2 regions of the Agrobacterium sp. K11 genome follow, and region 1 is predicted to be linked to the other one. Evidence: predicted binding sites of a transcription regulator. Region 1 holds the regulator's gene; the other holds the start of a gene.

Region 1 (3,759 bases):
TCTTCCGTGTGGATGTCGGTCAGAACAGGAAAACCGAATTCCTTCTTGAGATCGGCAAAAACCTGCATCGCGTTATCCAGGCCGATGCCGCGTTTTCCGGAAAGCGAAGTGCGGTTCGCCTTGTCGAAAGAGGACTTGTAGACAAGCCCTATTCCCAGCTTGTCGCAAAGCTCCTTCAGGACGCCAGCGATCATGAAGGCATGTTCGCGGCTTTCCATCTGGCAGGGGCCGGCAATCAGCGAAAACCGCTCGGTATTCGAGAAGGAAACCTTGCTGGCGCCGTCGCCGGCGGTGACTTTAAGATTGTTCGTAACGCTCATCATTTTTCCTCGAAGGCGAAGGCAACACCCTGACCGGGTGCTGCGGGCACCACCAGACGGCCGTCCGCTTTTGCGCAGGACACGCCATTAGCAGCAAGCACCGCCTCTGTCACGGCAAGATCGTGTGACGAAAAGACGATGCCCGCGCCGCGCAATCCGCCTTCGTTGCCATCCTGAGCATTCAGGGCCTGCCCGCTGAAAGCCGGTTTTCCGGTCAATCTGATGCTGGCATTGCCGGTCGCGAAAACCATATCACCGCCCGGAGACCATTTGCCTTCACAGCCAAACACCGTCTCGATCAGGCCCGCCACCTTCATATCGCCGCCGGTAAACAGGACGATTTCACTGAGGCCGGTGACACCATTGGCGTGGCGCTCCAGCATGGTGCGATCGCCCGGAAGGGCTTGAACCCGTTGACAACTGAACAAAAAGAAATCCGCGGCCGCCCCGCTTGCAGCAAAAGCAAGCCGGAACGCCGCCTCGCCTTGCGAGCCATCCGGCATCCGAACAGGCCGCGAAAACTCGAAAACATCGCCCGCCGAAAGGCCGGCTGCCCGAAACCGCTCATGGTCAACCAAGGCGTCTTCAGTCCTGGCGACAAGAGCCGAAAAACCCTCCTGCCCGTCCCGTTGCCGGAAGGCCACATCCCTGCCAGTGAAAACATCACCCCTCTCTATTGACGCATTATATTTAGCCGGATCAGTAATTGCGAGCGGCTCCAGATAGGTGCCATCGGCGAAAAATACGCAGGCATTTTGGGTGCCGAAAGGATGCAGAGCCTCCGGCGCAACCGTAAAGCCAAGACTGACGAGGCGCTTCACGGCGACGCCTATGACTTCCACGGGCAAAACGAGATGGTCAACGCTATAGGGTTTCGTCATGAAAATGTATCCTGCTGGCCTTCCGCCCGGAGCATGCCGGGACGGTTTCGACCGCACAAAAGCACAATTGCGTGCTATGAGGCAAATCATCACAGCAACAGATGGCACCTTCACGAAATTTTAGGGGATTGCAGAACACATATGGAACATATAGTGTTCGTTCTGTATTTGTTTCGCGACTTCCACTACGATTCTAAAGGGTGTTTTCCTCATGCTCACGCGCAAACAGCAGGAATTGCTTCTCTTCATTCATGAACGAATGAAAGAGTCCGGCGTGCCGCCCTCCTTCGATGAAATGAAGGACGCACTCGATCTTGCTTCGAAATCCGGCATCCACCGCCTGATAACCGCTCTCGAAGAGCGAGGATTCATTCGTCGGCTACCGAATAGAGCTCGGGCGCTGGAAGTCATCAAGCTGCCCGAGGCTTATACGCCGGGTGCAAGGCCGCAGCGCGGCTTTTCGCCGAGCGTTATCGAAGGCAGCCTTGGCAAGCCCAAGACGCCGGAACCGGCCCCTGCCCCCAAGACGCCGGCCAATGATCTGGGCGGGGCTGTCACCGTGCCGGTCATGGGCCGCATCGCTGCGGGCGTGCCGATTTCCGCCATCCAGAACAACACCCATGATGTGGCCGTGCCAGTAGACATGCTTGGCACGGGCGAACATTACGCTCTTGAGGTCAAGGGTGATTCGATGATCGAGGCCGGCATTTTCGACGGCGACACAGTCATCATCCGCAACGGCAACACCGCCAATCCCGGGGACATCGTTGTGGCTCTGGTGGATGACGAGGAAGCCACGCTGAAGCGCTTCCGCCGCAAGGGAGCCTCCATTGCGCTCGAGGCGGCAAACCCAGCCTATGAGACCCGTATCTTCGGGCCCGACCGGGTGAAAATTCAGGGCAAGCTGGTGGGGCTGATCCGCCGCTACCATTGATCTTATCGAACCGAACGTATTCACTTTACAATAGGCGTCATCGTGAAGATGGCGCCTATATTGGGTTTGGCTGTTTCCAAACGTGGCGTGCTTTTGCGGGTGCACGAGGATATGCGCCATTCAGCCTATGCGCGTTGCCCTTTCTAAACTGAGTTCCTACTCCATAAAGATGCTTCGGTTTCGCTACAGGCGTGGTGGCGAATGGGCTGTTCGCTATAATTGTCGAAGCGATCCCATCCGCTGTTTTTTAGCGACGTTGTTCTGTCGTGTTGCGCAGTCAGTTTTAGTGGTCACCAAAGGGTGACTTATCGCAAGTCGCGCTCTCAGCGACCCCACATCACCATTCATCAACGGCGTTTATGGGAGCCATGGATAATTTTCGATATTCCGTGAACGCTTGGCAGGTGTAGAAATACGCGTCATATCCGGGAGATACGCCATGTACGATCTTTATATAGCCAACAAGAACTATTCTTCATGGTCGCTGCGGCCGTGGGTATTGATGCGCACGCTCGGTATCGCCTTTGATGAAAAGCTCATTCCGTTCGGCGAAGGCGTCTCCTTCTCCTCCTTTTCGCCGACGGGCAAGGTGCCCTGCCTGGTCGACGAGGGTATGACGGTTTGGGAAACGCTTTCGATCGTCGAATATCTTGCCGAAAGACACCAGGGTGTCTGGGCAAGCGACAAGCATGCGAGGGCCTGGTCGCGTTCGGCCGCAAGTGAGATGCATGCCGGCTTTTCCTCGCTGCGCAATCTCTATCCCATGTCGGTGGGCATTCGGGTCAAACCCAGGGGCGGCGATGCCGGGCTTAAAGCCGATATAAAGCGGATCGATGCGTTGTGGAGCGAGGGTCTCACAAAATTCGGCGGGCCATATCTCGCCGGTCAAAAGTTCACGGCGGTCGATGCTTTCTTCTGCCCGGTTGCATTCCGTTTCCAGACCTATGGCAGCGCGGATCTTTCGCCAGCAGCGAAAGCCTATTGCGACCGGCTGCTCGCCCTGCCTGCCATGCAAGAATGGTACGAGGCCGGTTTGAAGGAGAGCTGGCGCGACGCTGGTCATGAAGAGGAAGTTGGCGAGATCGGCGAATTGACTGAAGATTTGCGCGCCAAGGCCCGATGATCCATGCTGGCGGCTGTCATTGCGACGCCGCCAGCAGCCGGATGATGGGCTGCGGCAGATCACGGTCGAAACGTCCGCTTTTCCAGTCGTAATAACGGTGCTGGCTCCAGGGCCTGTCCGTTCCGGCGATTGCGGCGCGCAGCCCGCTCGCCACACCCTCCTCCCTCTTGTTAGCAAAATCTATTTCCACAGAACCGAGACGCCGCAAGATGTCACGGCTGAGCAGGAGTGCACCCGAGCGGCACTGCGAAAAAGAGGTTCTGCGGGAAACAACGACGATATCGGCAATATCGCAGGCTTTTCCGGCGAAGCGGCCATCGTCCAGAACGACGATCCACTCTCCGCTTGCGGCGCTCGCTACGCACCATATGTCTTTCCTGCAGGTGAAGACGCCAACTTTGGCGTCTTTGAGCGCCGCCGTCATCTCGCGTACCACCACAGCCATGTCTTCGGGCGACAGTTTCGATCTCGAGTCAGAACCAGCAGTATTTGCCATGCTCT
Region 2 (3,759 bases), on a different contig from region 1:
CGGTAACGATGTGTTCCACCGCGCCCTCGCCCACGCCCTTGATGGCGGCCAGCGAATAATAGATGCGGTTCTCACCCGTCTCGAACTGCCGGAAGGACGTCTGCACCGAAGGTGCCACGACCTCTATACCGAGACGGCTGGCATCCTGGCGGAAATCATTGAGTTTTTCCGTGTTGGCCATATCCAGCGTCATGGAGGCCGCAAGGAACTCCACCGGATAATGCGCCTTCATATAGGCGGTCTGATAGGACACGATGGCGTAAGCGGCGGCGTGGCTCTTGTTGAAGCCGTAATTGGCGAATTTCGCCAGAAGGTCGAAGATGGTGTTGGCCTGCGGCTTCGACACGCTGTTTCTGATCGCGCCGTCGACGAAGCGCTCGCGCTGCTGGTCCATCTCCTCCTTGATCTTCTTGCCCATCGCACGGCGCAGAAGATCGGCTTCGCCGAGCGAATAACCTGACAGAACCTGGGCGATCTGCATCACCTGTTCCTGATAGACGATAACGCCCTGCGTTTCCTTCAGGAGGTGGTCGATGGTGGGGTGGATCGACTCCAGTTCCTCCTCGCCATGCTTGCGGGCATTGTAGACCGGAATGTTTTCCATCGGACCCGGACGATAAAGCGCCACCAGCGCAATGATGTCCTCGATGCAGTCCGGGCGCATGCCGATAAGCGCCTTGCGCATGCCGGCACTTTCCACCTGGAACACGCCGATGGTTTCGCCGCGTGACAACATCTCGTAGGTTTTGGCGTCGTCCAGCGGAATTGCGGCGAGATCGACCTTGATGCCGCGTTTGGCAACGAAATCGACGGCAACCTTCAGCACCGTCAGCGTCTTCAGACCGAGAAAGTCGAATTTGACGAGGCCTGCGCTTTCCACCCACTTCATGTTGAACTGGGTAACCGGCATGTCGGAGCGCGGATCGCGATACATCGGCACCAGCTTCGACAGCGGCCGGTCACCGATGACGATACCGGCAGCATGGGTGGAGGCGTGACGGTAAAGCCCCTCGATCTTCTGGGCGATATCCAGAAGTCGGGCAACGACGGGTTCCTTGTCCGCCTCTTCCTGCAGGCGCGGCTCTTCCTCGATCGCTTTTGACAGCGGCGTCGGATTGGCCGGGTTGTTGGGGACCAGCTTGCAGATCTTGTCCACCTGTCCATAGGGCATTTCCAGCACGCGGCCGACGTCGCGCAATGCCGCGCGAGCCTGCAACGAACCGAAGGTAATGATCTGCGCCACCTGCTCGCGGCCATATTTGCGCTGCACGTAGCGGATCACCTCTTCGCGGCGGTCCTGGCAGAAGTCGATATCGAAGTCGGGCATCGACACGCGTTCGGGATTGAGGAAGCGTTCGAACAGCAGCGAGAAGCGCAGAGGATCGACATCGGTGATGGTCAGCGCATAGGCCACGAGCGAGCCTGCACCCGAACCGCGGCCGGGGCCGACTGGAATATCCTGCTGCTTGGCCCATTTGATGAAGTCCGCAACGATCAGGAAGTAACCGGGAAAACCCATGCGTTCGATGACGCCAAGCTCGAAATCCAGCCTGTCGCGATATTCCTGCTCTGTGTAGCCAGGTGCCATGCCGAGGGCCGCAAGGCGAAGATCAAGACCTTCGACGGCCTGACGGCGAAGCTCTTCGGCCTCTGCCCGTTGCGCCGCTTCGGGATCGTCGCTGGCACCGGTGAAGCGCGGCAGGATCGGCCCACGCTTCTTCAGCACATACGAGCAACGCATTGCGATTTCGACGGTGTTTTCCAGTGCCTCCGGAAGGTCGGCAAACAGCTCCGCCATCTCCTCACGGCTTTTCATATAATGGTCGGGGGTCAGGCGGAACCGGCTGTCATCCGAAACGATGGCGTTATGCGCCACCGCCATCAATGCATCATGCGCCTCATAATCGGCCCTCGAAGGGAAGAAGGCCTCGTTGGTGGCGACCAGCGGAATATCATGTTCATAGGCAAGCCCGATCATACGCCGCTCATGGGCGCGGTCGAAACCGGACTGACGCTGCAACTCGATATAAAGCTTATCACCGAAGAGTGATTTCAGCGCCAGCAGGCGTTCTCTCGCCTGCGCCGTATGCCCTTCCTTCAGAGCCATATCCACCGGACCACCGGAGGCACCCGTCAGCACAATCAGCCCGGCATTGGAGGCTTCCTCCAGCCATGCACGGGTAATATGCACGGACTGGCCACCGCTTTCGCCTTCCAGATAGGCGCGGCTGATAAGGTCCACCAGCCGCTCGTACCCTCCGGCATCAGCCGCGAGCAGCACGATGGCTGGAAGCTTGGCAAGGTGGCTGTTGTGGTTGCGGCGATCATCCACCGCATCCTGCATGTCGATCGACACCTGACAGCCGATAATAGGCTGCAAGCCCTCGTCACGCGCCTTTTCGGAAAACTCCAGCGCGACGAAAAGATTGTTGGTGTCGGTAATGGCTATGGCTGGCTGGCCGTCTGCAACGGCCTTGGACATGATTTTCTTGAGGGGTAAAGCCCCCTCAAGCAGGGAGTAAGCGGAGTGAACCCGCAGATGGACGAAACCGGGTGTTTTCAGCGTTTCGCCAGAGGTCTCTCCACGCGTAACCGTCTCGCCCATATCGTCATCCTGTCATTCTGAATCGAGGGGGCGATTTTCCGATTTTCGGCCTTCAAAGTCCACCGCCTTTCGGCGTCTATACAGGCTTCTGCGCCGGTGTGCCCTTCACAGGGCAGTGAGGATCACCGAAAAGCTGGCGACGAACACAGCGATGGAGGCGAAAGCGGCAACGTCACGGATGAAATCAGTCATTGGTCTCTCCTTACTCGTTATGTTCTAACTTTGTTCTCATTTTGTTCGATTGTCAACAGGCTTTTACCAATATTCCCCTTGCTAACGCGGCAGAATCGGCTGCGGTTCCACCTTCGTGAATGGCAAGCCACTGACTCCAAAGCAAAAAACCCGGAGGCAAAAACACCTCCGGGTTCGTGAAAATTCAATTGTGGAAGGACGAGTGGCCTTGCGGGAAACCTGACCGTAGACAGACTCAGCCGCAGAAAAGATCGCAAAGGCGGCGTTATGGTCGCCTTACTGCATCACGATCAGAAGTCTACGATCTTGCCGTCTGCAAGCGTCACGCGGCGGTCCATGCGGTTGGCAAGCTCATGATTATGGGTGGCGATCAGTGCGGCAAGGCCGGACTGGCGCACCAGCGCCTCCAGCGCATCGAACACGTAATGCGCAGTCTCGGGATCGAGATTGCCGGTCGGCTCGTCGGCGAGAAGAAGGAGCGGTGCGTTGGCAACGGCGCGCGCAATCGCCACACGTTGCTGTTCACCGCCGGAAAGCTCAGCCGGGCGATGTTCGCCGCGATGGCCGACGCGCATGTAATCGAGCAGCGCGCTCGCACGCTTGCGGGCCTCGCCCTGCGTCAGACCGGCGATGAGCTGCGGCATCATCACGTTCTCCACCGCCGTGAACTCCGGCAGCAGATGATGGAACTGGTAGACGAAACCGATGTCGCTGCGGCGGATCGCCGTGCGCTTTTCATCCGGCAGACCATTGCAGGCCGCGTCATTGATGAAAACCTCGCCAGCATCCGGATGTTCGAGAAGCCCAGCGAGATGCAACAGCGTGGATTTGCCGGTGCCCGAGGGGGCAACAAGCGCCACCATCTCACCGCTCTTCAACTCGAAATCGGCCTTGCGCAGAATGGAGAGCGACGTCTCGCCCTGACCATAGGTCCTCTCGACGCCGGTAAGCCGCAGCACTGA

What was found. Region 1 encodes LexA, which represses DNA repair genes until DNA is damaged. Its sites were predicted from a motif close to TGTTCNNNNTGTGTTCNG; they were not measured.
Region 2: the regulator LexA is predicted to act here: its motif matches at 2,818-2,835, upstream of dnaE (DNA polymerase III subunit alpha).

What each region holds. Positions count from the first base shown of each region.
Region 1 is NZ_JCAHRB010000005.1:58,170-61,928, forward strand. It holds gene kdsA (3-deoxy-8-phosphooctulonate synthase) at 1-320, opposite strand, end outside; gene AC5SEO_RS13150 (VOC family protein) at 320-1,201, opposite strand; gene lexA (transcriptional repressor LexA) at 1,413-2,135, shown strand; gene AC5SEO_RS13160 (glutathione S-transferase family protein) at 2,575-3,258, shown strand; gene AC5SEO_RS13165 (ComEC/Rec2 family competence protein) at 3,275-3,759, opposite strand, start outside.
Region 2 is NZ_JCAHRB010000006.1:55,692-59,450, forward strand. It holds gene dnaE (DNA polymerase III subunit alpha) at 1-2,605, opposite strand, end outside; gene AC5SEO_RS13655 (ABC transporter ATP-binding protein) at 3,088-3,759, opposite strand, start outside.